Regions from separate parts of the Halomonas huangheensis genome, predicted to be linked through region 1. Evidence: predicted binding sites of a transcription regulator. Region 1 holds the regulator's gene; the other holds the start of a gene.
What was found. Region 1 encodes PhoB, which activates phosphate uptake and scavenging genes when phosphate is short. Its sites were predicted from a motif close to TGTCATANNNNTGTCANA; they were not measured.

Region 1 (14,922 bases):
TGTGGATTGAAACCTGGCTGGGTTGGGACGTCGAAGCACGTAATGCACTGATCCTCGGTCTGGCGATGGGCTTCGCGGTCATGCCGGGTATCTATGCGCTGGCCGAGGATGCGTTGGTGGATGTGCCGCGCGGTCTCTCGGACGGCGCACAGGCAATGGGCGCCACTCGTTGGCAGACGCTAACCAGAGTGGTGTTGCCAGTGGCCTGGCCGGGAATCTTCTCGGCGATGATGATCGGTGCCGGGCGCGCTGTGGGCGAAACCATGATTGTGCTGATGGCCAGTGGTAACACCGCACTGATGAGCGCCAACCCGCTGGATGGATTGCGTTCGCTGGCATCCAGCATTGCCATTGAACTGCCCGAGGCCGGCCCCGGTGGCACCCACTATCGCTTGTTGTTGCTCGCTGCTCTGGCATTGTTCCTGTTTACCTTCCTCGTCAATACGCTGGCCGAGTTGGTGCGTACCCGCCTGAGGCGGCGCTTCCGTATTGTGCGGAGTGACCCATGAAAATTCCCGGACATACTGCCGTCGAATCGGCACAGACGGGACGCTGGCGCAGCGGTGAAGGGCCCTGGGCATGGTGGTGCGCGATGGCCGTGGCACTGTCGCTGCTGATGCTGGGTGCATTGCTGGTGTTGTTGATGAGCCGCGGTCTGGCCAACTTCTGGCCCTCCGAAGTGCATCGACTTGGCCTGGCGGATGGTAGTCAGGTCATCGGCGTGCCGGTGGAAACTCGGCAAATTCCGGACGCAGGTAGCAGCGAAGCGGGTAGCAGTCGAGAGGGTAAAGAGGAGCGCCGTTACTTTACTGCCAACCGTGATGTCTCCGGTGGCATCTGGCGCTGGGTAGATGTAGAAGACATAGAGCAGGACACCACCCCAGCCGATATTGTGCACCTCAAGCGGATGAGCTGGAGTGATTTTCTTGGCCACCTGGTGGCGGTCAATGTGGCTGGCAAACGTTTCGATGGTGACGCGGCTTGGCAACAGATTGACAAGAACCTTTCCGAAATCAGGAAGTTGCGTGATCAGCGTGACGTGCTGGAGAACACTCGAATTCTGCCGTTGATTCGTCAACTGGAAGGCAATGGTGAAGACATTCAGCTTCATCAGCGTCTCAGTGAGCTCCAACAACAGGCGCATGATCTGCAAGCATCGATGGGCGGTACCACGCTGATTCTCGAGACCGCTGAGGGTTGGCGCCTCGAACAACCACTTGACGAAGTGGATGCCATCTTTCAGCCCAATAGCATGAATTTTTTCCAGAAAGTGGGTCACTGGGCCCGTGGGGTATGGCAGTTTCTCGCAGAGGGACCCCGCGCAGCCAATACGGCGGGAGGCGTATGGCCAGCGATTTTCGGCACGGTGCTGATGGTGATCCTGATGTCGATCCTGGTCACCCCCTTCGGTGTACTGGCTGCGGTCTACCTCAATGAAGTTGCCCATCAGGGACGGTTGACCCGGCTGGTGCGGATCGGTGTCCGCAATCTCGCGGGCGTGCCTTCGATTGTCTATGGCGTCTTCGGGCTTGGTGTCTTTGTCTATGGCATCGGCGGACAACTGGATGAATGGTTCTTCGCCGATACGCTGCCATCGCCGACCTTCGGCACAGGAGGATTACTGTGGGCCTCGCTGACACTGGCGCTACTGACCTTGCCAGTGGTCATCGTCGCCACCGAGGAAGGACTGGCGAGAATTCCCATGCATCAGCGGGAAGGTGCATTGGCGTTGGGGGCCACCCACCTTGAAATGCTGACTCGTGTGGTGCTGCCGATGGCAATGCCGGCGATGCTGACCGGGATGATTCTGGCGGTTGCGCGTGCCGCCGGAGAAGTTGCTCCCTTGATGTTGGTTGGGGTGGCCAAGCTGGCTCCTCAGGTGCCGGTGGATGGAGAGTTCCCCTGGCTGCACCTCGAACGCAAGTTCATGCACCTTGGCTACCAGATCTACGATTCGGCCTTCCATTCCAGTGATGTGCAGGCGGCCTTGCCTTTGATCTATGCCACAGCGCTATTGTTGGTACTGGTGATTCTGGTGCTTAACCTTACTGCAATATTCTTGCGTCACTATTTGCGCACGCGTCATGGCGCGTTCGCGCGTCAATGAGGCTGGGGAGTTGATGTCCGTCAATCGTAAGCCGAAGGATGGCAGTGTTCAGAGCACTCGGAATAGGGCGATCATGGATTTTCCCTCCACCGAGACAAGCCTTGATATCGAAGGGCTGACGCTCGCCTATGATGGCAAGCCGGCGCTCAGAGACTTGACGCTGCGTATTCCACGTCATCGAGTGACTGCCTTCATCGGCCCCTCGGGATGCGGAAAATCCACTCTGCTGCGTGCTCTCAACCGCCTGCATGATCTGGACGAGAGCGTGACGCGGCAGGGTTCCATTCATCTGGAAGGACATGACATTCATGATCCTCGGGTTGAGGTAGCGGAACTCAGGCGGCGGGTCGGCATGGTATTTCAGACACCCAACCCGTTTCCGATGTCGATCTACGACAATGTGGCTTTTGGCCTGCGCTTGCAGGGAGGATTGAGTAAACGGCGTATCGACGATGTCGTCGAGTGGGCGCTGAAATCGGCGGCGCTGTGGGAGGAAGTGAAGGGGCGCCTGCGCGCGTCGGCATGGTCCCTGTCGGGGGGCCAGCAACAGCGCCTGGTGATTGCCCGTACCCTGGCCGTTGAGCCGGAAGTGTTGTTACTCGATGAGCCAGCCTCGGCGCTGGACCCCATCTCGACACTGAAGATCGAGGAGTTGATCGGCAACCTGAAGTCGCATCTCACTCTGGTGCTGGTGACCCACAACATGCAACAGGCGGCGCGGGTGTCGGATTACACAGCGTTTCTGCATAACGGCGAACTGGTGGAGTATGGCTCGACGGATACCCTGTTCACCCATCCCCGTCTGCGGCGCACCGAGAATTATATTACCGGGCGAATGGTCAGTTGACCGAGTCCGACAGGAGAGACCTATGGATATCACCAGCGATACCCACAGCCAGCACATTTCTCGTCAGTTCAACCATGAACTCGAGGAGCTCAAGACCCACCTGATGGCCATGGGTGGACTGGTCGAGAAGCAGGTGCAGGACGCGGTCAGCGCACTGCTCGATGGTGACTCGACGCTGGCCGAGCGTGTGGTCGACAATGATCGTGCGGTCAATGACATGCAGATCAAGATCGATGATGAGTGTACCCGTGTACTGGCGCGTCGCCAGCCGGCGGCTTCGGATCTGCGTCTGGTGCTGGCGGTGATTCGTGCGGCCTCCGATCTAGAAAGGATCGGCGATGAAGCCAGCAAGATCGCGCGTAATGCCATCGAACTCATCGGCAGCAATAATGGTTCCAGAGGCTTCGTGGAAGTCCGCAACATCAGTGAGCATGTGCGGCGTATGGTGCGTGATGCACTGACATCCTTTGCACGTTTCGACACTGAACTGGCGATGGAAGTCGTCCAGGAAGACGATCGCGTCGATAGCGAATATCAGAGCGCCATGCGTGCCTTGATGACATTCATGATGGAAGATGCTCGCTCGATTTCTCCGGTGCTGGGTGTGATGTGGATCCTGCGCGCTCTCGAGCGGATCGGCGACCACGCCAACAACCTGGCCGAATATGTCATCTACCTGGTCAAGGGGCTGGATATCCGCCATACCGACCCCGATGATCTTGATCATGATGCCATCACCGGGCCTGGCCCGGCGAGAAAGCAATAAGCGTGGTCGGGCAACTGGTAGGCGTGTATCGAGTCTTGACCTCCGAGACATAAGCGGCCTCAATAGAGCCGCTCCTGGCGGGATGGCAATATGCCGCTGTCCTCTTCGGGCTATCGCAATCGGCGATGGCCCGTTCTCGTTTCAGGAGGTCGAAATCAGTTTCAGGGGCTGGAAGGCCGGTCACTGCCAAGGATGTATGAAATGTTGAATGCTATGGATGCCATGAGACGTGGCACTCGTCTGGTCTACAGTCGCGGTTTGCGGCGTTACGTGTTTCTGCCGATTCTGGTTAATCTGGTGGTCTATGTTTCGATGTTCAGCTATGTGCTGAGCGAGTTTGGTGGCTGGCTAGCCAGCTGGATGGCGATGGTCCCCGGTTGGTTGAGCTGGCTCGAGTGGCTGATCTGGCCGTTGTTCGTGGTCAGTCTGGTGCTGATCGTCTTTTTTTCCTTCACCCTTGTGACGCATTTGATCGCCGCGCCCTTCTACGGTTTTCTGGCGGCACGGGCCGAAGTCGAGCTGACCGGCAGGGAGCCGCTCGATGATCGTGGCTGGCTGAAGACCGGTGTCGACGCGCTGGGCCGGGAAATGGTCAAGCTGGCGTATATCCTGCCGCGCATGATTGCGTTGTTCATCATCAGCTGGATTCCGGTGTTGAACCTGATTGCGCCGCTGCTCTGGGTGCTGTTCACCGCTTGGACCATGTCCATCACTTACCTCGACTATCCGATGGACAACAACAAGGTCAGTTTCCGGGATATGCGCAAGCGCCTGTCGGCTCGCTGGTGGCCGAGTCTCAGCTTTGGCGGGTTGGTGACGCTGGTGACCTGGATTCCGTTGGCGAACCTGTTCCTGCTGCCGGGTGCTGTGGCGGGAGCGGTCCTGATGTGGGATCAACACTATCGACAGCTACCAGCGGTGACCGATGGCAGCAGCGGACGTTGAGACAAGGGGTAGCCAGTATCCTGCGCTACTCTGGTGTCTGTGCCTGGCTGCACTGCGCTGCGCCGGGCTCGTCATTGGCGGCAATATCAACCAGCCGCTGGGTAGGAAAGATACAGCGGAAGGTCGCGCCCTGACCAGGCTGTGAGCTGATCTCGAGGTGAGCATTGTGGCGCAGCAGCACGTGCTTGACGATGGCGAGGCCAAGGCCGGTCCCACCGGTAGCGGTGCTGCGTCCCTTGTCGACACGGTAGAAGCGTTCGGTGAGGCGTGGGATGTGGCGTGGATCGATGCCCTCGCCATTATCCTCGACCTCGAAGCAGGCACCTCCCGGGCAGGAACGCCAGCGCAGCTGAATGTGCGCACCGTCTCCGGCATAGCGCACCGCATTGAAGGCGAGGTTGGACAGCGCGCTGTGGACTTCCTTTTCGCTACCCCAGAGCGCATGGGGGTCATCGACACTGATCTCGATTCGCTGGCGGTCATTGGATAGCGCGTTGGCATCGCGTTCCACGGCCTGCAATAGACTGCGCGGGTCGAGACGGACATGGTCATTGCCGCCCTGGTCATTTTCCAACCGTGACAGCAGCAGCAGGTCATTGACCAGGTTCTGCATGCGCCGGGTCTGTCCCTGCATCTGATCGATGCTCCGCGCCAGGCGTGCTGGAAGCATCTCCGCCATGTCGCTGTAGGTTTCCAGGTAGCCAGTCAGTACGGTCAGAGGCGTGCGCAATTCGTGCGAGACGTTGGCCACGAAGTCACGGCGCATCTGTTCGAGGCGGTGGAGACGAGTGATGTCGCGTGCCATGAGCAGCCGTTCGTCGTCACCATACAGGGTGATCTGGAACTGCAGCATCATGTTCTCGTCGATGGGCGACGGCAGCGACAGCGGTTCGCGATAGTCTCGTTTGTTGAGGTAACCGACGAAGCGCGGATCACGCAGCAGGTTGGTGATGTGCTGGCCGCGATCCTGGGCTGGTTTGAGCCCGAGCATGCGTTCGGCGGCGCTGTTCCACCACTCGAGGTCACCATGGCGGTCGAGCATCACCACGCTGTCGCGCATGGCTTCAGACGATTCCTGGATACGCTGCAGCGTCGAGCGTAGGCGACGCTGGGTGATGCGTTGGCCTTTCTGGTAGCGGTATAGACGATCGAACAACTCACCCCAGATGCCGGTGGCAGCGGGGGGTTCCTGCTGAGGACGGTGGGTCAGCCAGTCATAGAGGGCGTGTAGCTGACGCAGATGGTAGGCCAGTATCAGGCCGAGGCCGATGATGATGCCCCAGGCGGCAAGGGAAAAAGGCCAGCCGAGCAGCGCACCAATCGTAACCAGTGCAGTCAGTCGCCACAGCTCGCGTCTCCAGAGAAGTCCCACTAATGGCCCTTACACCTTGGCGGAGAAGCGGTAGCCGGTGCCGCGGACCGTCTGAATCAATTGCTGATGCGGCTCACCGAGTGCCTTGCGCAGGCGGCGGATATGAACATCCACGGTGCGCTCCTCCACATAGACATTGCCACCCCACACCTGATCGAGCAGTTGGCCACGGGTGTAGGCACGTTCCTGATGGGTCATGAAGAACTGTAGCAGGCGATACTCGGTCGGACCCATTTCCAGTGACCGACCTTCTACGCTGACGCGATGGCTGACCGGGTCGAGCATCAAACCCTCAACTTCAACGGGGTCCTCGATGCCTCGTGGCGTCGCACGGCGCAGTACTGCCTTGAGGCGGGCGACCAGTTCTCGCGGTGAGAACGGCTTGGTGATGTAATCATCGGCGCCGGCTTCGAGCCCCTGGATCTTGTTGTCTTCCTCACCCTTGGCGGTGAGCATGATAATCGGCAATTCTGCGGTAGTTTCCTCGCGCTTGAGACGACGAGCCAGTTCAATACCGCTGGTACCAGGCATCATCCAGTCGAGCAGCACCAGGTCGGGTTGGTGGTCGACGATAATCGCATGCGCGGATTGGGCGTTGTCGGCCTCGAGTACGCGGTAATCGGCCATTTCCAACGCCACAGCGATCATCTCACGGATAGGCGCTTCATCGTCGACGATCAGAACGGTCTTGGCGGTCATCCCGGGGCCTCATGAATCAGGGGCGTAAATACTGCTCTGGGGCATGGACAGTGCTCAGGAGCACAAGATACTACGCTGATGATGACAGCATTTAATTATGACGTTTTGGTTACAGCTTGTGCAGAAACATGAATATGGCATGCCGAAAAATATGCTGCCGGAAGCTGAATTGGTGCCGTTCAGTGACTGAAAGTTACTCAAGGAGTGATGCTGGGGTACAGGCTCAATCCCAGCCCCGCGAACAGTAGCAGGCCCGACCAGTGATTGTTGAGAAATGCCTGAAAGCAGCGGTCGCGGTCGCGATCACGAATAAGGCGTTGCTGGTGGAGGAAGGTCGCGGCCATGGAGGCCAGGCCCAACCAGTAGAAACCGCCCAGTTGGAGAAGGGCACCGACCCAGATCAGCAATACCAATGTGGCCAGCTGCAGCAGCCCGATGATCAGGCAATCGAAGCGCCCGAACAGTACTGCCGTCGACTTGATGCCGACGCGCAGGTCATCATCACGATCGACCATGGCGTATTGGGTATCGTAGGCCACCGTCCACAGCACATTGGCGATAAACAGCAACCAGGCGACCTTGGGCACCTCGCCCAGTACTGCACCGAAGGCCATGGGAATTGCCCAGGAAAAGGCCGCGCCCAGTACGACCTGGGGGAGGTTGGTATAGCGCTTCATGAAGGGGTAGCAGGCGGCCAGCGCCGCGCCGATCAATGACAGCCAGACGGTAAAGCCGTTGGTGAACCAGACCAGCACGAAAGCCGCAGTAATCAGCAACGCAAACAGCACCTTGGCTTCGGTCTCGCTGATACGGCCAGTCGCCAGCGGCCGGTTGCGGGTGCGTTTGACGTGACCGTCGAAATGACGATCCGCGTAGTCGTTGATCACGCAGCCGGCGGCACGCATCAGATAGACACCGAGCACGAAGATCAGCAGCGTGCTGCGTTCCGGGATGCCCTGCGATGCGACCCACAACGCCCATAGCGTTGGCCACATCAGCAGCCAGGTGCCGATAGGGCGGTCGAGGCGCATCAGGGCGAGAAAATCGGGGAGGCGCGTCAGCAGGCCTTGTGGGCGCAGCAGGGATCGATCCATCTGGCTATCTCGTGGTTGGCTGCCGCGTTGCTGTCGATGCGGCCTGATCGGAAATGGGGTCAGCCTATCGCGGCCAGCCGGGGTTGACCAGTACCGCTGTAAGGCTCAGGGCGTCAGTGACAGATCGCGGCACATCTGTGGCAGAAAGGCTTCCTGAACCAGCAACGCCCAACCATCATGGCGAAAGACTGAGCGGCGTTGCCAGATCCCGCTCTCACCATGGATCGGGCGCGGTGACTGACTGACTTCGATGGGACCACGCTCGAGATCTGGCTGGCGAAACAGCCAACTGCCCAGTGAGGTTTCTCCGAGCCCGGCAAAAGGTGCTGAACGACGTGGAACCAAAGGGGCGACCGAACGCGCCACCACCCAAGGTTGGTCATCGACGCACAACGCGACTTCACGTAGCCAGGCACGGCGCCCGTCCATCAGGCCGAGTGCGGCGGCTTCGTCGTGGTAGGGTTGACCACTGCGTTCATCGAGCAGGCGGACATTGAAGCGGCGCTCTCCTGCGGCCTGTACCAGGCGTTGGGTCAAGGAGTCACGAGAGGAGATCCATTGCCACCAGCTCTGGCTCATCTTCGGCCGTGCAGTCGCCAGCGGCTGCCATCGAGGATCCTGTGTCATCGCGCTTTCCAAATATCATGTCTGCTCAACATTCATGCCAGTTCAAACCCCACGCCAGCTCGAACCCCTGTCGCCGTCGTAAACCGCTGGGGGGCGGTAGTGTACCATGTGGCATAGACGGGATTGGCCCCCGATGGCCTCCGTAAGCCTGCAAGGACCTGAGGAAGCAAGATGCAAGCACCCCTGACGATCATTGGCACTGGCATGGCGGGAATCGGCCTTGCCCGCCAACTGCGTGCTCTGGGCAATGACCGCCCCATCACCCTGATAACCGCCGATTCCGGTGACGACTACTCCAAGCCGCTGCTGTCCACTGGCTTTGCCAAGCGTATGCCGCCACAGCGTCTGGCCATGCGCTCGGCGCTTGAGGTAGCAGATCAGCTCGGCGCGGTGGTTCGCACCAGAACCAGGGTCGATGCCATTGATACCAAGGCGCAGCAACTGGTGATTGGAGAGGAGCGTCTGCCGTGGTCGGACCTGGTGCTGGCAACCGGTGCTGTTCCACGTCCACCGTTTGCGATCGGCTCATCACTGGCTAATCGAGTATTTTCCATCAATGATCTCGATGATTACCGAGGGTTCCATGCCGCTCTGGAGTCACTGGGGCGTCCGGCGAGGGTCGCGATTGTCGGGCTGGGGCTGGTTGGCTGTGAATTCGCCAATGATCTGCAGGCCGGTGGACATCAGGTGACGCTGGTGGGCCCCGAGCAGGCGCTTCTGCCACGTTTGTTGCCAGAGCCACTGGGGCTGGCGCTGGGCCGTGTCTTTGTTGCCTCAGGTATTGATGTCCATTATCAGCGTCTGGTGACCAGGGTGGACCAGCAGGGCGCTCAAGCCACCTTGATACTGAATGACGGCCAACAACTGCAATCCGATCTGGTGCTGGTAGCAACCGGATTGCAGCCGCGCACCGAGCTGGCTGTGGCGGCGGGGCTCGAGGTTGGCGAAGATGGCGTCAAGGTCAATCGTCGGCTGACCACTAGCGAGGCCCATGTGCATGCGCTGGGGGATGTGGCTTGTGTCGACGGTATCAATGCCATGTACGTCCAACCCCTGCAGGCAGCCATCAGGGCACTGGCTGCAACGCTTGATGGCAAGCCGACAGAAGTCGGTTATGGTGCCTGGCCAGTGCTGGTCAAAACCCCGTTATTGCCCGTGGTCTCTCTGCCTCCGGCCCACGACCGAGTGACCTGGCGTATCGAGGCTGATGGTGAGGATATGACGGCGTTGGCAGAGGATGAACTTGGACAATTGCAGGGCTTTGCGTTGACCGGTAGCTGCGTTCGTCGGAAAGTCGAACTGGCGCGGGCGGCACCGCCGTTGCTAGGCTAGATTGGTCAACGGGGCGGATGGATCTGATTTTCGATGCTCCGTTGAGGTGCCATCTTTGTGTCGTAGCTGTTTCCCTGGCTTGGCTGAGGGAGTGCGACAGAAAGTGGATATGTATCCGTATTTGTAGGTATAACAATGACACCGGTGTCATCTCACCGGTGGCAAGCCAAACTCAGGAGGGCTTTATGCGCAAGCCAGAACTCGCCGCGGCGATTGCCGAGCGTGCCGATCTTTCCAAGGACAAGGCCAGTCAGGTGCTCAATGTCATCCTCGACGAGATCACCGGTAGTGTTTCCCAGGGCGATGATGTCGCGCTGATCGGTTTCGGTACTTTCACTGTGCGCGAGCGTGCTGCCCGCACCGGTAAAAACCCTCAGACCGGAAAGCCGCTGAATATCCCGGCGAGCAAGACGGTCGCTTTCCGTCCCGGCAAGGGACTCAAGGACGCTGTTGCGAAGTAAATCGCCATTAGGCTCCCCGCTCGCCGCTTCACCACTGGATAGGCGATGCACACGGCCCGGCGCCCCGGGCCGTGTACTTCTCTTCATGGGGTACTTCACCCAAGCCTGATATCACGAGGTACCATGACACTCAAATTCATGCTGTGGCTACTTGCACTGATGCTCAAGCGGGCACGCAACCGCAAGGCGCGTTTTCGTGAGCAGCTCGAACAGATCGGTGGCCTCGATTGGGGGATTGCCACGGAGGATCTGTCGATCGCACGTCACTACCGCATGAATCATCGGAGTATCGAGTCGGCGACTGGTTTGCCGGTTGACCTCGATCTGGAACTACGTTTTCAGGATGTCGCCAGCGCCGTCAGTGTGCTGCGCCGCCCGACCCCGACCACCTTTCGCAACGCCCTGATGGAAGGGACACTGCGAGTGGTCGGCGATTCACGGGACCTGGATCGACTACAGCGGTTGTTCAAGCATTTGCGGTGACAAGAGGAAAGAAGGAAGGGGTAAGAGGTAAGTAACCCCAACCCCCAGGTCTTGTCTGCGAAGACTGAGGCGCACCACACTTCTTACTTCTTCCCTCTCGTTTCTTCCCTCTTCCTCATACCTGCCCATAACGCCCGGCTTCCTCCCCCAACCAACGTCGAATCAATAGCTTGCTGGCATCTGGTTGAGTATTCAGCAGAGCATCGGCCAGTGGGGTAATACGCGGTAATAGATCGGCGTCGCGTTCGAGATCGGCGATCTTCATCTGTGCCAGGCCGGTCTGGCGGGTGCCGAGTACTTCACCGGGGCCACGAATCTGTAGATCACGTTCTGCGATACGGAAACCGTCGGTGGTTTCGCGCATGACCGACAGGCGCTGCCTGGAGGTATCCGACAGGGGAGGATGGTAAAGCAGTACGCAGAAGCTTTCGGTACTGCCGCGCCCGACCCGTCCGCGTAACTGATGCAGCTGTGATAACCCCAGACGTTCGGGATTCTCGATGATCATCAGGCTGGCATTCGGCACGTCGACCCCGACTTCGATGACGGTAGTGGCGACCAGCAGATCCAGCTCTCCTGATTTGAAGGCATCCATGACCTCCGCCTTGTCACTGGCTTTCATGCGTCCGTGAACCAGGCCGATAGCCAGATCCGGTAGTGCTTCCACCAGTTCATCACGGGTCACTTCTGCGGCCTGACAAGTCAGGGTTTCCGACTCCTCGATCAGCGTGCACACCCAATATGCCTGGCGCCCTTCGGCGCAGGCGTTGCGAATCCTGCTTATCACATCCGGGCGGCGTTCATCCGGGACTACGGCAGTGGTGACCGGAGTGCGTCCCGGAGGTAATTCATCGATGACCGACACATCCAGGTCTGCATAGGCGCTCATCGCCAGCGTGCGGGGAATAGGGGTAGCGGTCATGACCAACTGATGTGGCGTCAGACCACCGGCTTCACCCTTTTCGCGCAGTGCGAGGCGTTGGTGAACGCCGAAGCGATGCTGTTCATCGATGATTGCCAGCCCCAGGCGCTGAAAATGTACGTCATCCTGGAAGATGGCGTGAGTCCCGACAATCATCCGCACGCGACCATCGGCGATCGCCGCCTTGGTATCGAGACGTGCTTTGCCCTTGAGTTTGCCCGACAGCCAGGCCACCTCGATATCGAGTGGCGCAAACCAGTCGCGAAAAGAGCGGTAGTGTTGCTCAGCGAGCAGCTCCGTAGGAGCCATGATCGCGGCCTGGCAATCGCCGGCAATTGCCGTCAGTGCCGACATGGCCGCCACCACAGTCTTGCCCGAGCCGACATCGCCCTGCACCAGGCGCAGCATTGGTGCCGGGCGTGCCAGGTCGTGGCTGATCTCATCGAGCACGCGGCGCTGGGCTGCAGTCAACGAGAAGGGGAGCTGTGCGAGGAAGCGAGTCTTCAAGCCACGCCCACTGGGCAACTGTGGCGCGCCATCGGTCTGGATACGCAGGCGCACCTCGCGCAGGCTCAACTGATGAGCGAGCAGTTCCTCCATGGCCAGGCGTCGAGTCGCCGGATGCATACCCTCGCTGAGGGCATCGGCATCACTATCCGGAGGTGGGTGGTGCAGGGTAGAGAGACATTCCCGCAGCGGCGGCAGGTCAAAGCGCTGGCGCAATGCGTCAGGAATGCCATCAGGCAGTGTCTCAGGGTTCGCTTCGAGCATAACCATGGCTTGATCGATCAGCGCACGCAGACGCGCCTGATGCAGGCCTTCCGTGGTGGGATAGATCGGAGTCAGGTGGTCTTCCACCGGTGGTTCATTGGCGCCGATCAAGCGATATTCCGGGTGGTAGATCTCCAGTCCAGTCGCCCCGGCACGCGCTTCGCCAAAGGCGCGTACACGGACTCCGGCCCGAAACTGCTGTTGCTGGGCCGGAGAGAAATGGAAGAAGCGCAGGCTGAGAATGCCGCTGCCATCGCGTAGGCGTACCAGTAAGCTGCGCCGGCGGCCGCGTACCACATCGGCGGCCGCCACCTCGCCTTCGACCACTGCCTCGTGGCCGCTACGCAGGGTCGCTATCGGCGTGATACGGGTGCGATCCTGGTAGCGTAGTGGCAGATGAAACAGCAGATCTGCCACATTCTCGATCTTCAATCGAGCCAGCTTCAGGGCCAGGGCCTCCCCGACGCCCTTGAGTGTCGTGACGGAACTGTCCAGCTCACTCACGGAGTTGCCACTTCCAACCCGCCTGCTCGACAGGAAGCGATGGCATCGGTCACCGCATCAATCGCCTTGGGTCGCGGAAAACTGGCACGCCAGGCGATAGCCACGGTGCGTCCCGGTGGATCCGTGAACGGACGACTGGTCAACAAACCGCTGTCGTAGTAAGGGGTACCCAGGGCTGACTTGGGCAGCACGGTAATACCCAGCCCAGAGGCGACCATGTAGCGAATTGTCTCCAACGAGCCTCCTTCTGCAGTGAGTGTGTTGTCGGGATTGTTCAGCTTCTGGCCAATCGCCGGACAGGCCTCGAGGATCTGGTCACGGAAGCAGTGCCCTTCACCCAACAGCAACAGGCGTTCATCCAGCAGGGCTTCCTTGGTTACCGTCTTGCGTTTGGCCCAGGGGTGGTCCGTGGGTATCAGAACCTCGAAGTCCTCGTCATAGAGGCGTTTGGTGACCACGTCCGTTTCGGTGAACGGCAACGCCACAATAATGGCATCCAGCTCACCGTTGCGCAGCTTGCGCCGCAGATTTCCGGTGAAACCTTCCTCGATATACAGCGGCATCTGTGGCGCGGCACGCAACAGTTCCGGAACCAGTTGCGGAAACAGGTAAGGGCCGATGGTGTAGATGGCGCCGATCCGCAGCGGGCTGATGAGCTGGTCACGCCCTGCAGTGGCCAGTTCCTTGATGGCACTGCTCTGTTCCAGTACCCGCTGCGCCTGCTCGACGATCTTCTCGCCCAGTGGCGTGACCTGCACGGTCGACTTGGATCGCTCGAACAGCGCTACCTCGAGTTCTTCCTCGAGTTTCTTCACCGCCACGGACAGTGTCGGCTGTGAAACGAAGCAGCGTTCAGCGGCACGCCCGAAATGGCGCTCCTGAGCCAAGGTTACGATGTATCTGAGTTCTGTTAGAGTCATGGTGGCGCCTGGCGGCATCCTCGAGTCTGGGGATTGTGCTGCTCGGCGGCATGAATCCGGAGCATGAGGCTCCGGCTCAGCCCGGTTCTGGTCACGGCATTCGCCTACCTTGGCGACCGTTTCACAGAACCTGATAGGGATTTTATATCAAGGGGACGAGGTAAAGGTGAAGACAACAACACTGATTCTCGGCTGCGGTGATATTGGCACTACGCTGGGACGCGAGTTGATCGAGCTGGGACACAAGGTGATTGGCGTTCGTCGTCGTGCCGAGCGTCTCGCTGATACCGGTATCGAAGGTATCAGTATCGATCTGAACGATGCAGAGGCCGTGGCCACGTTACCGGATGCGGATATCGTAGTTTATACGGTCACTGCGGATCGCTTCGAGGAAGCTGCCTATCGCGCAGCCTATCCCGATGGCTTGAAACAGGTGCTGTCGGTAATGGCTGAGCGCAAGAAACAGCCGAAGCATGTCTTCTTCGTCTCCTCCACCAGTGTATACGCTCAGCAGGAAGGCGAGGTGGTAGATGAGCACAGTGCCACGCAATCCACCGGTTTCTCCGGAGTGTTGATGCGTGAGGCAGAGCAGGCGCTGGTCGATCATGCGTTGCCCGGCACTGTGGTGCGCTTCTCGGGCATCTATGGCCCGGGCCGTGATCGTCTTATCCGCCAGGTCAGTGAGGGACGAATCGCGCCGGCTACACCGCCGATGTACAGCAATCGTATCCATCGCGATGATTGCGCAGGAGCGATGGCTCATCTCATCACCAGGGCTCTGAAGGGCGAGGAAATTGCTCCCATCTATCTGGCTAGTGACACTGAGCCTGCACCACTCAATGAAGTCATGACCTGGCTGGCAAAACAGCTCAAGGTCGAATCCACCGACATCATCCAGTCACCTCTACGTCGACGAGCGAGCAAACGCTGTGACTCTAGTCTGTTGGTCGAGAGCGGATATCGCTTCCGTTACCCGACCTACCGCGAAGGCTATGCTCAGGTGCTCAAGGAAGGAGGCTTCCTCAGCCCGCAACGCGCCTGATAGCGGGTGCCGCCGTGCTTTTCGCGGCGG
Region 2 (14,922 bases), 310 kb from region 1:
TGGTGGCTTCGGTGGTGCCGGTGCTGGTGGCTTCAGCGATATCTTCGGTGATGTGTTCGGCGATATTTTTGGCGGTGGCGGTGGTCGACGCAACCCCAATGCTCCGCAGCGTGGTAGTGACCTGCGCTACAACCTCGAGTTGGATCTCGAGAGTGCTGTAGCCGGAACCAGCGTCGATATTCGTGTGCCACGCCATATAGAGTGTGAGCGCTGCGATGGCGATGGTGCCGAGCCGGGATCGAGCAAGGAAACCTGCCCGACCTGTCATGGGCATGGTCAGGTGCGTATGCAGCAGGGCTTCTTCGCCGTGCAGCAGACTTGTCCGACCTGTCACGGCAGCGGCCAGCACATCAAGGTGCCTTGTCACAAGTGCAACGGCGAAGGCCGAGTGCGCGAGACGCGGACCCTGTCAGTGAAGATTCCGGCGGGTGTCGATAGCGGTGATCGCATTCGCCTCAATGGTGAGGGCGAAGCGGGTATCAACGGCGGACCCCAGGGCGATCTGTACGTACAGGTAGCGATCAAGCCGCACCATATCTTCGAGCGTGATGGTCGTCACCTGCAATGCGAAGTGCCAATCAACTTCGTGGATGCGGCGCTTGGCGGTGAGCTGGAAGTGCCGACCCTGGATGGTCGCGTCAAGCTCAAGATTCCGCCTGAAACCCAGACTGGCAAGCTGTTCCGTTTGCGTGGCAAGGGCGTAAAACCGGTGCGTGGCGGCCCTCCCGGTGATCTGTTGTGCCGTGTGGTGGTCGAGACTCCGGTCAAGCTTGATGAAGAACAGAAAGGTCTGTTGCGCCAGTTCCAGGATAGCCTGGGCGGCAGCAATAGCCAGCACTCACCGAAGAAGTCGAGCTTCTTCGACGGTGTGAAGAAGTTCTTCGAGGATATGAAGCTGTAAGGAGCTGCTTTCTCGGCAGCGCCTGTTGTTCTGCTGGCCACCGCTGAGCCGATGATTGCCACATCTGAATGTGGTGCCGTTGGCTTGGTGGTGGCCAGGCTGTGTTCGGACCACTGGTGTTCCACGCCATGCCCGTGCATGCCACGGCTGCGCCTCACGGCTCTCGTTACTCCGGCTTCTTTTCGTCGCATGCGTTATACCCGCTGTCTTGCCTCAGCCAGGTTTTCTCACTTCATATAAATCTTCTTGTACAAGAACAGGGAACGCTGCAATGACAGACAGCATGGATCGAACTGGCCTGGGCATCGCGCTGCGAGTACTGTCGGGGCTTTTGTTCACGGGTATGCTGCTGTGCGTGAAACTGCTCAGTGATGTGGTGCCCCTCGGGCAGATCGTTTTCTATCGTTCGCTGTTCGCCCTGTTGCCGATTGTGGTGTTCCTGATGTGGCGTCGCGAGTTTCCTGCCGGGCTGGCAACGCGACGCCCGCTGGGTCACCTGTTGCGTTCAGGACTGGGAGCGGCGGCGATGTTTGCTTCCTTTGCAGCGGTCGCGCGGCTGCCGGTGGCAGAAGCCACACTGTTGGCACAGCTTAGTCCGGTGATCATGGCGATAGGCGCTGTGTTGCTGCTGGGAGAACGTTTGACGCTGCATCGAGTGCTGGCGCTCGGACTGGCATTGTCTGGCGTGGTGGTGTTGGTGTTGCCGGGGTTGGGCGATGCCACCGGCCAGGCGTCGGGCTATCTGCTTGGCGTGTTGGCGGCGGTGCTTACCGCGGGCGCCTTGCTGACGGTACGTCGTATTTCGCGTACCGAGACACCCGGTGCGATTGCTTTCTACTTCGTGGTGGCCTCTGCAGTGGCGGGGCTCGCCACATTGCCGCTGGGCTGGGCTTCGGTGACCACCGAACAACTACTGTTGCTGATTCTGGCTGGCTTGTTCGGTGGCGCGGGCCACATTGCCATGACCCTGGCACTGCGTTTTTCCGAGGCTTCGCGACTGGCACCCTTCGAGTATGTGGCACTGATCTGGCCGGTGCTGGTCGATCTGTTGGTGTTTGGCCTGCCGTTGTCGGCAGGCTTCCTGATGGCACTGCCATTGATCGTCGCTGGTGCTGCGCTTGCCGCCCTGGAAGGGCGGCGCTTCAGACGGCAGCCTCGACAATGAGTTGTGGCTGTCCCCTTGAACAGGTCTCGACGCGAGCGATGACCTGGTAGACATCGCGCAGCATCCCGGCGGTGACCACCTGAGGAGTGGGGCCACAAGCGATGAAGCGTCCGTTGGCGATGATCAGTGCCTGGTCGGTGAAGCGCAACGCATGGCCGATATCGTGAATGGCAACGATGACCAGCATCTGGCGCTCCTTCGCCAGACGTTGAAGGATCGATAGCAGGTCAATCTGACGATGCAGATCGAGGGCCGAGGTGGGCTCGTCCAGCAGCAGGATTTCAGGGTCCTGCACCAATGCCTGAGCGGCCCCCACCATTTGTCGTTGGCCACCGCTTAGATCGCCGATATCCCTTTCGCCCAACGCCAGGATGCCAAGCTCACGCAGTGCGTGCTCGACGGCATCAAGGTCATCCTGCTGCACCTTCAAACTGCGCCCTTGCATGCGTGCCAGCAACACACTTTCGTAGACCGTAAGCACGGCGTTTACGCCGGTCTCCTGGGGCATATATGCCACAGGGCGGCTGGAGCAGGCGCCTTCAATGGTCACTTCCCCGGGCCCTTTCAGCAGGCCGAGAATGCGCCGAAACAGCGTCGACTTACCGGCGGCGTTGGGGCCGAGCAGGGCGACGACCTGTCCGCCTTCGAGGGTGGGGGTCGTGATGCCCGACAGGATCTGGCGGCGGCCATAGCTGGCACCGACTTCGTGGAGCTTGAGCGTTACCATGATGCCTTCCTGCGGCTGAGAATGAGGAACAGGAAGAAAGGGATGCCGACCAGCGAAGTGATGATGCCAATGGGAATCACCGTACCAGGCAGCACAATCTTCGAGATGACCGAGCCGATCGACAGGATCAGGGCACCGCATAACGCCGAAGCCGGTAGAAAGAAGCGTTGGTCTTCACCGACCAGCATGCGTGCAATGTGTGGGCCGACCAGGCCGATGAAGCCGATGGTGCCGACAAAGGCCACGGCCATGGCAGACAACAGCGATACCAGTATCAACACTTCAAGACGCAGGGCACGTGGTTTGACGCCGAGGCTCTCGGCCTTGGCCTCGCCTAGACGCATTGCGGTCAGTGCCCAGCCGTGGCGGGCCAGCAGGGGGATCACCACGCACAGAACGGCGAGCGACATCCACAGCTTGGGCCAGGTGGCCTTGGTCAGACTGCCCATGGTCCAGAAAACCACTGCCGCGACGGCCTGCTGACTGGCGAAGAACTGGATCAGTGCCATCAGTGAGTTGAAGATGAACACCATGGCAATGCCCAGCAGCACGATGGTCTCGATGGTGACGCCGCGCCGCATACTGAGAGCATGAATCAGGAACGAGGTCAGCATGGCCATCAGGAATGCATTCAGCGGAATCACATAGTCGATGGCAGCGGGAATCAAGGCCACACCGAAGGCCAGGGCCAGGGCCGCACCGAAGCCTGCACCGGCGGAAATGCCGAGAGTGAAAGGGCTAGCCAGAGGGTTGCTGAGGATGGTCTGCATCTGTGCACCGGCGATCGATAGACTGGCGCCGACCACCAGCGCCATCAGTGCCACCGGCATGCGAATTTCCCACAGGATCACGCGTATCTGATCACTCACTGCGTCGGGAGTGATCAGTGCGGTGACGACCTCACCGAGGCTGTAGCGCGCAGGGCCCAGTGCCAGGTCGACACACAGGCTTGTCAGCAACGCCACAAGCAGCGCGGCGAGGATCAGTTGGCGGCGCACCACCAGTGCGCGATAGAAATGTCGCTCACTGGCTGGAGAGGTAATGGCTGTCGTTTCTTCAGTCATGCAGAGACACCCAGTAGCCCGGTACATAGTCCACTGGCAGGAAGCGCTCATGAAGCTCGATCATGGTCGCTTCGGGATCGAGGTCGGCGAACAGTTCCGGGTGGAACCAGCGTGCCATCTGCTGAATGGCGACAAAGTAATAGGGGCTGTTGTAGAACTGATGCCAGATGGCATGCATGTTGCCATTCTTGACCGCGTCGATGCCGGTCATGGCGGTGCGTTCGGTCAGCGCTTCCAGCTTGTGACGTGCCTCGTCCATATCTGCTCCAGGCCCCACACCTACCCAGTTACCGCCGGGAACATAGGCCTCCCAGCTGCCGCCGGTGACCACCACCTGCTGCGGGTTGGCGGCAATGATCTGCTCCGGGTTCAGCGTGCCGAAGGTCGATGGAATGATGTCACGGGCAATATTGTTGCCGCCGGCCAGTTCCACGTACTCACCAAAGTTGCCGGGGCCGAAACTCATGCAGCAGTCATCGGAATAACCGCCGGCACGATCGATGAACACCTTGGGGCGCTCGATGTCCTCGGCCGCGAGCCGGTCGGTGACCTTGGCCATCTGTGCCTCGGAGAAAGAGATGAAGTCCTCGGCTGCCTGCTGTTCACCGAGCAGTTCGCCCATCAGGCGCATCGACGGTGTGGTGTGAGCGATCGGATCTTCACGGAAGTCGACGTAGACGATGGGAATATCCAACTCCGCCAGCTTGGCGTCATAGCCGGCATCCTCCGTGGCCGCTCGCGCTTCCAGATTCATCAGAATCACGTCGGGCTGCAGGGCCGCGGCCTGCTCGACATCGAAGGTGCCATCCTTGAAACCGCCGAAGGTAGGAATGTCCTCAAGCTCGGGAAACTTCTCGGCATAGAGCGCATAGTTATCCGGGTCTGCCTGGGAGAAGTCCTCGCGCCAGCCCACGACATGTTCAAACGGATCTTCCGGTTGCAGCGCACCAAGTAGATAGATCTGGCGGCCTTCACCGAGAATCATACGCTCGACAGGAGCGTCGACAGTGACTTCACGGCCGGCGACATCGGTAACGGTGATGTCTGCGGCTGCAGCGGCTCCGCTCAGCGCCAGGGCCGATCCAAGTGTGACGAATCTCATGACTGAGGGCATAAGTGAGGGCATATCGGAAGCCTTGATGATTCAGTTGTTGTGGGGCGCCTGGCTGTGTGAGCCTGCTGAAGCGAACGCCGCGTTGCGTATTCGGGACTGATCGAGGTTGGCATTATATGCGTATCATTAACATTTGTATTCATGAGGATTGGGTATGCACAACACCACTGCACAGGTGATGACCCCTTCAGGGCAGCGCTTGATCAACCGGCTCTGCAAGCACTGGGCGCACAAGCTTGAAGTCGATATTGAACAGGGGCGGGTGGTCTTCGAGGGCGGCGTTTGCCTGATGCGTGCCGATGACGCATCTCTGCAGGTGGACCTGCAGGCTGAGAATGCAGAGCTCCTTGAGCGACTCAAGGGTGTCGTCGCCAGCCACCTGGAGCGTATGGCTGGAAAGGAGACTTTGGTGATCAACTGGCAGTAGCCGCGACTTCGCGCCACGCGACGGGGCCTTGAACTGATCCGCTATCGAACGTCGCTGTGATGGTGGGTGAGCGTGCTTGCATGTATGGCTTCGAGCATATATCTTCAAGTAAAGATTCTTTTGCTCGAATCAAATGCTGGAAACGAGCTCTCGAAAATGAGCCGTTGCCGAAGGTGACCGTCATGTCTGTACCTCCGTTGGAGAAAGCAATGCCGCGCGATGCCATTGATCGCCTGATCGCGGAATGGAGTCGTGTCCTGCCGGATCGAGATTCCTCGGACATGGGCATCTTCACTCGGCTATATCGCGCTTTGAAGCATGTGGATCGTCGGGTAGCGGCGGTATTCCGGAGCTATGGGCTACGCGAGGGCGAGTTCGACTTGCTGGCGACGCTGTATCGTCGCGACTCTCCGCAGGGAATGACGCCCAATGCGCTGTGTGAGGCGGTGGTGTTGAGCTCGGGGGCGATGACCAATCGCCTGGACCGCCTGACAGAGCGTGGTCTTGTCGAGCGCGTTGCCAATCCCGAGGATCGCCGCAGTGTATTGGTCAGGCTGAGTGACAGTGGGCACGAGATGATGCCGGACCTGCTGGACGCCTATCTGGCAGAGTTGAAAGCCATGCGCAGTGCGCTGGGTGCTGACCAGGCTGAAGCGCTGACTACGGGATTGCGCGCCCTGTTACTGGCGCTGGAAGGAGAATCTCCGGGAGCTGATTCATGAACATCAGAACGGGGGGTGTCTGGGGGGCTCATCTCGGCATGCTGGTATGGGCGTTGCTGGTGGGACTATCGTTCCCGGCGGTGGGGCTGTTGAGCGAAGGGTTGCCGCCCTTGCTGTTGACGGCGATGCGTTTTGCCATCGCCGCCCTTGCGGTATTGCCACTGGTCTGGGGTGCGCCGGGTCTGGTACCCAGTCGTCCCGGCGCTTGGCTGTATGCCTTGATGGGACTATGCCTTGCAGGTTTCTTCGGTACCATGTTCTGGGCCGCGCATCGCACTACGGCGCTTTCCATGGCCACGCTCTACGTTAGTGTTCCACTGCTGGCTTATATGCTTGGACGCATGATACGTGTCGAACAGCGTGCCCTTGGGCTGTTGGCTTTGCTGCTGCTTGGCGCGCTGGGTGCCCTCGGGTTGGCCTGGGCGGAAGCGAAGGGGGATCTGAGTCGGATGCAGCTTGGGCCTGGAGAGGCAGGGTTCTTCGTCGGCTGCATGGCGTCGGCACTGTATCCGGTGTTGTCGAAGTTCGGGCTGGTGCGGGGTTGGTTGTCGCCACATGCCGGAGTCAGAACCTTGTGGAGTCTGGTGCTGGGTGGGGTGCTGATTGCGCTGTTGGGGCTGATCTTCAACAGCCCAGCAGCGATGGCTCGCATGACACTGAGTGACCTGCTGCTGGTCACTTACCTGGGAATGTTCTCGAGTGGTGTAACCTTCTGGTTGCAGCAACGAGCAACGGCGACGCTGACTCCGGCGGCGGTCACCGCCTATGGTTACCTGGTGCCTTTCGTCTCGATGCTGTTGTTGTTTATCCAGCAGCCACAGGCTCTGTCGCTGGTCTGGTTGCCTGGTGGTGTGATGGTGATGGCCGCCATTCTGTTGCTGCTGCGCCGTGATGTGCGGATGCGCAGCCCTGTGGCGATGAGTCACTGAGTCTCAGGACGCAGACAGGCCAGCAGCGAACGCTGCAGTCTGCTGAAATTGTTGTCACTGAGCATCAGGAAACTGCCGTCGGGTAATGCTGCCAGTCCTTCCATATTGTCGAGTCGCCAGCCATCGGCGCTGGAAAGGCTGGCGACAGTAGTGGTGTTGACATCAGGAGGGGCCAGCAGCTGTGTGCGCTTGAGGGTGATCACCAGCGGGTGGGGTGGTGCATAGGCACGCTCGAGGGTCAGCAGGGTGTCCGGAGTGTCCGGCCATGGCGCCATATCGGTCAGTGAGCTTCCGGTGGCGTCCGCCAATGGGTAACCCCACTGATGTCTGCCGTCGAGGCTGAACAGCCGCGTGACTTTCGCATCACTGCCCGGCGGTGGGGATTCCAGGCCGATGAGCACGCCCAGGTCGGGGAGTTGTGTCATGGCCTCCATTCCCCTGTTGTTTCCTGAACCGGTTTGCCCTGCTCTCTGAGCCTCGCTCGGGTGCAGGGCGTCGCCGTTGGGGTAGCCTTCGGTAGTGAATGACTGCAGGCGGTGGTCGCGTTCGAAGGCGATCAGTAGTGCGGTATTGCCGCGCTCGCCATCCTCGGCATTATCAAGCACCACGGCTTCGGCATCACCATCTCCACCTGTCAGAGGCTGTCCGCTGCTGTCCTTGAGGGTGTGGCTGGATATCACTGCCAGATCGATCAGTTGGCCATCATCGAATAGCGGCCGAGTTTGATGCAGGCGGCCACGATCCGAGATCAACCACAGGCTCTGTTCGTCATCATCCCAGGCCAGTGCTGATAGGCCGCCGAGCGGTTGCCCCGACGCCAGGCTGTCGGCGGGCCATTGGCTGGGTAGCTTCAGCGTGCCACATAGCTCGAGACCGGGAATGGTAGGTGTCTTTCCGTCAATGGCGTTGGCTCCGGCCAGGCTGGCGAGCTGTACATTGTGGGCACAACCGGGCAGTGACCACAGCAGGCCTGCCAGAGCGAGAGTGTGCAGAGGCTTGAGCATGGAAATTCCCTTTCGAGGCGAGAGTTGGACGCCGCCAACACACGATGATCGCATATTGCAGTGACAGAGGGATGGCATCTCTGATGCACAGACGACGCTATTTCGCACTGGTATACTGGGCGCTGTCTTGATGCTTGCCGTATCTCGACCTGAGGCCGCTTCCATCTGTTACCCGTTCCGCAGGACAAGGACTTTGCCGCATGACTTCTGCATCCCCCCGTATTGCCATTGTTGGTGCCGCTGGCCGAATGGGTCGTGTGTTGATCGCCGCTGTCAACCAGGACGCTGAATCGGAGCTGGCGGCAGCCACGGTGAGGCCGGGTAGCTCTCTGGCGGGCGCTGACCTGGGTGAACTGGCTGGCGTCGGGCGCCTGGGCATTGCTGCCGTGGATTCACTGGAAGCCGTGGTCGACGATATCGATGTGCTGATCGATTTCACTACGCCGCAGCTGACCCTGTCGAATCTGGCTTTTTGCGCGGAACACGGCAAGGCCATCGTGATCGGTACCACCGGGCTGAGCGACGCGGAACTTGATGAACTCGATAGTTATCGCGACCAGGTGCCGATGGTCTTCGCGCCGAACATGAGCGTTGGTGTCAATCTGACGCTCAAGTTGCTGGAGATCGCCGCGCGTACCCTCGGCGATGAAGGTTACGATATCGAAGTCATCGAGGCCCACCATCGTCACAAGGTCGACGCTCCTTCGGGGACAGCCCTGCGTATGGGGGAAGTCGTGGCCGCAGCGGTGGATCGTAACCTCAAGGAACATGGGGTATTCGAGCGAGTTGGCCAGTGTGGTCCACGTGATGCGAAGGAGATTGGTTTTGCCACGGTGCGTGCGGGCGACATTGTCGGCGAACATACCGTGATGTTTGCCACCGAAGGTGAGCGCATCGAGGTGACTCACAAGGCGTCCAGTCGCATGACCTTCGCTCGAGGTGCGGTGCGTGCGGCGCGCTGGGTCAGTGGTCGCAGTGCAGGTCGTTATGGCATGGATGATGTGTTGGGGCTGGAGGATATCAGCGGGGCATGATGCACCGCCCCCAGCACTTGCTCATAGGGGGTGGTCAGATCGGCGTATATCCTGTAACATCTCAAAAATTTTGGCCGGGCACGAACCGTTTATGACGCCTTGCGCAGCGCTTGTGACGTCCTGTTCATAAGCGAGTGAAGCGGCAGACATCGGCTCAGACATTCCGAGCGCAAGACAAGAAGCATAACAAGCGGGATGAAACCGGTCTTTATCGGGTTTCGTCCCGCTTTTTTACGGCCCGGCTCCTTGTGCCTTTCATGACGCAGAGAGCCGGGTCGATGCCGACTGGATGCAGCCGTTTCCGGTGGTAGGTGGTTTGAGTAGGCAAGTGGTAGTGGCAGTTACCTTGACGAGCATTGGGAGGACGTAGCGTTGAACAAACCCGCAATTCTGGCCCTGGAAGATGGCAGTGTGTTCCACGGCGTAGCCATTGGCGCAGATGGGCAGACCAGTGGTGAAGTGGTGTTCAATACGGCCATGACCGGCTATCAGGAAATTCTCACCGACCCTTCCTACTCCCGACAGATCGTCACACTCACCTATCCCCATATCGGCAACACCGGCATCAACCCTGAGGACGTGGAATCCTCCAGCATCGCTGCTGCTGGGCTCGTCATCCGCGATCTGCCGCTGGTTGCCAGCAACTTCCGCTCTACGCAAAGCCTGTCTGATTACCTGGCCTCCAGCAATGTGGTGGGTATCGCCGATATCGATACCCGTCGCCTGACTCGCATCCTGCGTGACAAGGGGTCGCAGAACGGTGCCATTCTTGCCGGTGCCGAGGCTGAAGGGGCGGATGCCGAAGCTCGCGCACTGGAAGCCGCACGTGCCTTCCCCGGACTCAAGGGCATGGATCTGGCCAAGGTGGTTTCCTGCACCGAGCAGTACGAGTGGAGTGAAGGTGAGTGGGCACTGGGCGAAGGTTATGCAGACGCCGCTGCTACTGAACGTCCGTTCCATGTGGTCGCCTACGACTACGGCGTCAAGTTCAATATTCTGCGTATGCTGGCCAGCCGCGGTTGCCGCCTGACGGTGGTGCCGGCCCAGACGTCTGCGGCCGAGGTGCTGGCGATGCAGCCGGACGGTATCTTCCTGTCCAATGGCCCCGGCGACCCCGAGCCCTGCGACTATGCGATCAAGGCGATCGGCGAGATTCTCGAAACAGATACGCCACTGTTCGGCATCTGTCTGGGCCACCAGTTGCTGGCGTTGGCCAGTGGCGCGAACACCGTCAAGATGGGCCATGGTCACCACGGTGCCAACCATCCGGTGCAGGACCTGGATACCGGCTATGTGATGATCACCAGTCAGAACCATGGCTTTGCTGCTGACGAAGCGACACTGCCGGAAACGCTGCGTGCCACACACCGTTCGCTGTTCGATGGCACCCTGCAGGGGATTGAACGTACCGATCGCCCCGCGTTCAGTTTCCAGGGCCATCCGGAAGCCAGCCCGGGGCCGCGGGATGTCGCCCCTCTGTTTGACCGCTTTATCGAGATGATGCGCAGCCGCCGTTAACGCGACTCCTGACGCGCCCCAGCGGATATACCCAACACGCTCACTTCGATTCATCGTCAAAATTTCAAGCGGGAAGCATCATGCCCAAGCGTACAGATCTCAAAAGCATACTCATCATCGGCGCCGGTCCTATTGTCATCGGTCAGGCGTGCGAATTCGATTATTCCGGTGCCCAGGCGTGCAAGGCTCTGCGTGAAGAGGGTTATCGCGTCATTCTGGTCAACTCCAATCCGGCCACGATCATGACCGACCCGGTAATGGCCGACGCTACCTACATCGAGCCGATTACCTGGCAAGCGGTGGAGAAAATCATCGAGGCCGAGCGCCCTGATGCGGTTCTGCCGACCATGGGCGGCCAGACTGCGCTGAACTGCGCCCTCGACCTGGACCGGTATGGCGTGCTCGACAAGTACGGCGTAGAAATGATCGGTGCCAATGCCGATACCATCGACAAGGCCGAGGATCGTGACCGTTTCGACAAGGCGATGAAGAACATCGGCCTGGCCTGTCCGCGGGCCAAGGTGGCCCACAGCATGGACGAGGCCTGGGAGATTCAGGCCGAGCTCGGCTTCCCGGCAATCATTCGTCCGTCCTTTACCATGGGCGGTTCCGGTGGTGGCGTGGCCTACAACAAGGAAGAGTTCAAGGAAATCTGCCACCGCGGATTTGAGCTCTCGCCGACTCGTGAACTGTTGATTGACGAGTCACTGTTGGGCTGGAAGGAATACGAGATGGAGGTCGTTCGTGACAAGAACGATAACTGCATCATCGTCTGTGCGATCGAAAACTTCGACCCGATGGGCGTGCATACCGGTGACTCGATTACCGTCGCCCCGGCGCAGACGCTGACTGACAAGGAATACCAGATCATGCGCGACGCCTCACTGGCGGTGTTGCGTGAGATCGGCGTCGAGACCGGTGGCTCCAATGTGCAGTTCGGTGTCGATCCGCAAACCGGGCGCATGGTGGTTATCGAAATGAACCCGCGGGTGTCGCGCTCCTCGGCGTTGGCGTCCAAGGCGACCGGCTTCCCGATTGCCAAGATCGCCGCCAAGCTGGCGGTGGGCTACACCCTCGACGAGCTGCAGAATGACATCACCGGGGGGCACACTCCAGCGTCCTTCGAGCCGTCGATCGACTATGTCGTGACCAAGATTCCGCGCTTCACCTTCGAGAAGTTCCCGCAGGCCAACGACCGCCTGACGACACAGATGAAGTCCGTCGGTGAGGTGATGGCTATTGGTCGCACCTTCCAGGAGTCGCTGCAGAAAGCGCTGCGCGGCATGGAAACCGGCAATGATGGTCTTGACCCCGTCGTCACTGAGTTCAGCGATGAGAACATGGCGCTGATCAAGGGTGAGCTGCAGGCTGCCGGCGCCGAGCGTATCTTCTACATCGCTGACGCGATGCGTTCGGGCATGAGTGTCGAGGATGTGTTCACGCTGACCAATATCGACCCGTGGTTCCTGGTGCAGCTCGAGGACCTGGTCAAGACCGAACAGCAACTGACCCAGCGTTCACTGTCTGAGCTGGATGCGCGCGAACTCTTCCGCCTCAAGCGCAAGGGCTTTGCGGATGCTCGACTGGCGAAGCTGCTGGGTGTGTCCGAGAAGGATTTCCGCAGTACCCGCCAGGCCGCCGGCATTCGTCCGGTCTACAAGCGTGTCGATACCTGTGCCGCCGAGTTCGCATCAGATACCGCCTACATGTACTCGACCTACGAGGAAGAGTGCGAGGCCGAGGTTTCCGATCGCCAGAAGATCATGGTGCTGGGTGGTGGTCCCAACCGTATCGGCCAGGGCATCGAGTTTGATTATTGCTGTGTGCATGCGGCCTTTGCCATGCACGATGATGGCTATGAAACCATCATGGTCAACTGCAACCCGGAAACCGTCTCTACCGATTACGATACCTCTGACCGGCTTTACTTCGAGCCGGTAACGCTGGAAGACGTGCTGGAAATCGCCGACAAGGAGAAGCCGGTCGGTGTGATCGTGCAGTTCGGTGGTCAGACGCCGCTCAAGCTGGCGCGTGATCTCGAGGCTGCCGGTGTGCCGATCATCGGTACCACCCCGGATGCCATCGATCGTGCTGAGGATCGTGAGCGCTTCCAGCAGATGATCGACAAGCTGGGTCTCAAGCAGCCGCCCAATGCCACCGCGCGCAGCTTCGAGGAAGCCTTCGCCAAGGCTGAGGTCATTGGCTACCCGCTGGTGGTGCGTCCGAGCTATGTGCTGGGTGGTCGGGCGATGGAAATCGTCTACGATGCCTCTGAGCTCGAAAACTACATGACCCACGCGGTCAAGGTCTCCAATGACTCGCCGGTGCTGCTGGACCACTTCCTGAATGCCGCTGTCGAGATCGATATCGATGCAGTTTCCGACGGTGAGCAGGTGGTCATCGGCGGCATCATGCAACATATCGAGCAGGCTGGCGTACACTCCGGTGACTCCGCCTGTGCGCTGCCGCCCTATTCTCTGCCGGCGGATGTGCAGGACGAGATGCGTGAGCAGGTCAAGCGCATGGCGGTGGAGCTGGGCGTCAAGGGCCTGATGAACGTGCAGCTGGCGTGGCAGGACGGTGAAATCTACGTCATCGAAGTCAATCCGCGCGCCTCGCGTACCGTGCCCTTCGTCTCCAAGTGCATCGGTATCTCGCTGGCTCAGATTGCGGCGCGTTGCATGGCGGGCAAGACGCTGGCCGAGCAGGGCTTCGAGAAGGAGATCGTGCCGCATTTCCACAGCGTCAAGGAAGCGGTGTTCCCGTTCAACAAGTTCCCTGGTGTCGATCCGATCCTGTCGCCGGAGATGAAATCTACCGGTGAGGTAATGGGCTCCGGTGAGACCTTCGCCGAAGCCTTCTACAAGGCGCAGCTGGGTGCCGGTGAGGCGATTCCTCCGTTGACGGGGGAGCGCAAGGCATTCCTGTCCGTTCGTGAGCCGGACAAGGCTGGTGTTATCGAAGTGGCACGTTCTCTGGTAACATTGGGTTTTACACTCTGCGCAACCCGTGGCACGGCGGCGGCACTGGAAAGTGCAGGCCTGTCGGTAGAGGTCGTCAACAAGGTTTATGAAGGCCGGCCACATATCGTCGATTCGATCAAGAACGACGAAATTGCCTATATCGTCAATACCACCGAGGGTCGTCAGGCGATCAATGATTCCTCGGTGATCCGTCGCACCGCGCTTGCCCACAAGGTTCCCTATGCCACGACTCTGGCAGGGGCCAGTGCTGTTTGTATGGCGCTGGAATACGGCAATACGATTACTGTGCGGCGGTTACAGGAACTGCATGCAGGAGCGAATAAATGAACAAGGTCCCGATGACCGTCGCTGGTGAGCAACGCCTGCGTGATGAGCTGGATCAGCTCAAGAGCGAGGCTCGCCCGAAGGTAATCGCTGATATTGCCGAGGCGCGTGAGCATGGCGATCTCAAGGAGAATGCCGAGTACCATGCGGCCCGCGAACAGCAGGGCTTCATCGAGGGGCGTATTCAGGAAATTGAAGGCAAGCTGTCCAATGCTCAGGTTATCGATGTCACCAGGCTGCCCAAGAGTGGCAAGGTGATTTTTGGGGTTACCGTTGAGCTGCTCAACCTCGAGACCGATGAGGAAGTCACCTACCGCATCGTCGGCGAGGATGAGGCGGACATCAAGCAGCGTCGTATTTCCGTTACTTCGCCTATCGCTCGCGCCTTGATCGGCAAGGAAGAAGGCGAGATCGTGGTCGTGCGTACGCCGGGCGGCGAAGTCGAATACGAGATCAGCTCCGTCGAGCATCTGTAGGCTACGAGCTACGAGCTACGAGCTACGAACAAGAACACCCCGCCGATTTTTTCGGCGGGGTGTTCTTGTTGGGGCCAAGGCCTGGGTAGGGCGCGGAAAGAATGAAAACCATCCACAGGGATGGCTGGCAGCGTGGTTGTGGATAACAGGGGTTGGGAAGGACAATCCTGCTGCGATTCCCGGATGGCGCTTGCTCTGGTCATGAAAAAACACCCCGGCAGCGGTGGCTGACGGGGTGTCTCGTTTCGGCTTACGACGCGAAGCGTGTTATTTCAGCGCTTAGTGCCTACCGTGGTGATCCTTGAAGCGACTCACGTTGGAGAGCTTGGGGTTTGCCTTGGGATTGTGGCGGTACAGCAGGGCAACCTTGCCGATCTTCTGGACAACCTCAGCGCCGCTGGCGTCTGCCAGCTCGTCGATGACGGCGGCACGGTCGTCGCGCTCGGTAAGAGCGAGCTTTACCTTGATCAGTTCGTGATCATTGAGCGCTCGCTCGAGCTCGGCCAGCAGGCCCTCGGAGATGCCGTTCTCGG

Region 2: a site for PhoB is predicted at 8,113-8,130, ahead of AR456_RS01195 (esterase-like activity of phytase family protein). Genes of this name have one in related genera too.

The regions. Positions count from the first base shown of each region.
Region 1 is NZ_CP013106.1:4,690,861-4,705,782, reverse strand. It holds gene AR456_RS20500 (ABC transporter permease subunit) at 1-509, shown strand, start outside; gene pstA (phosphate ABC transporter permease PstA) at 506-2,107, shown strand; gene pstB (phosphate ABC transporter ATP-binding protein PstB) at 2,181-2,954, shown strand; gene phoU (phosphate signaling complex protein PhoU) at 2,977-3,720, shown strand; gene cysZ (sulfate transporter CysZ) at 3,922-4,665, shown strand; gene phoR (phosphate regulon sensor histidine kinase PhoR) at 4,691-6,037, opposite strand; gene phoB (phosphate regulon transcriptional regulator PhoB) at 6,047-6,736, opposite strand; gene ubiA (4-hydroxybenzoate octaprenyltransferase) at 6,934-7,830, opposite strand; gene AR456_RS20460 (chorismate--pyruvate lyase family protein) at 7,936-8,457, opposite strand; gene AR456_RS20455 (NAD(P)/FAD-dependent oxidoreductase) at 8,629-9,789, shown strand; gene AR456_RS20450 (HU family DNA-binding protein) at 9,975-10,250, shown strand; gene AR456_RS20445 (hypothetical protein) at 10,374-10,733, shown strand; gene recG (ATP-dependent DNA helicase RecG) at 10,849-12,930, opposite strand; gene AR456_RS20435 (hydrogen peroxide-inducible genes activator) at 12,927-13,850, opposite strand; gene AR456_RS20430 (SDR family oxidoreductase) at 14,017-14,892, shown strand.
Region 2 is NZ_CP013106.1:242,027-256,948, forward strand. It holds gene dnaJ (molecular chaperone DnaJ) at 1-901, shown strand, start outside; gene AR456_RS01160 (DMT family transporter) at 1,185-2,066, shown strand; gene AR456_RS01165 (ABC transporter ATP-binding protein) at 2,044-2,793, opposite strand; gene AR456_RS01170 (FecCD family ABC transporter permease) at 2,787-3,857, opposite strand; gene AR456_RS01175 (ABC transporter substrate-binding protein) at 3,850-4,959, opposite strand; gene AR456_RS01180 (DUF2218 domain-containing protein) at 5,126-5,398, shown strand; gene AR456_RS01185 (MarR family winged helix-turn-helix transcriptional regulator) at 5,581-6,120, shown strand; gene AR456_RS01190 (DMT family transporter) at 6,117-7,049, shown strand; gene AR456_RS01195 (esterase-like activity of phytase family protein) at 7,043-8,053, opposite strand; gene dapB (4-hydroxy-tetrahydrodipicolinate reductase) at 8,254-9,087, shown strand; gene carA (glutamine-hydrolyzing carbamoyl-phosphate synthase small subunit) at 9,460-10,605, shown strand; gene carB (carbamoyl-phosphate synthase large subunit) at 10,686-13,916, shown strand; gene greA (transcription elongation factor GreA) at 13,913-14,389, shown strand; gene yhbY (ribosome assembly RNA-binding protein YhbY) at 14,669-14,922, opposite strand, start outside.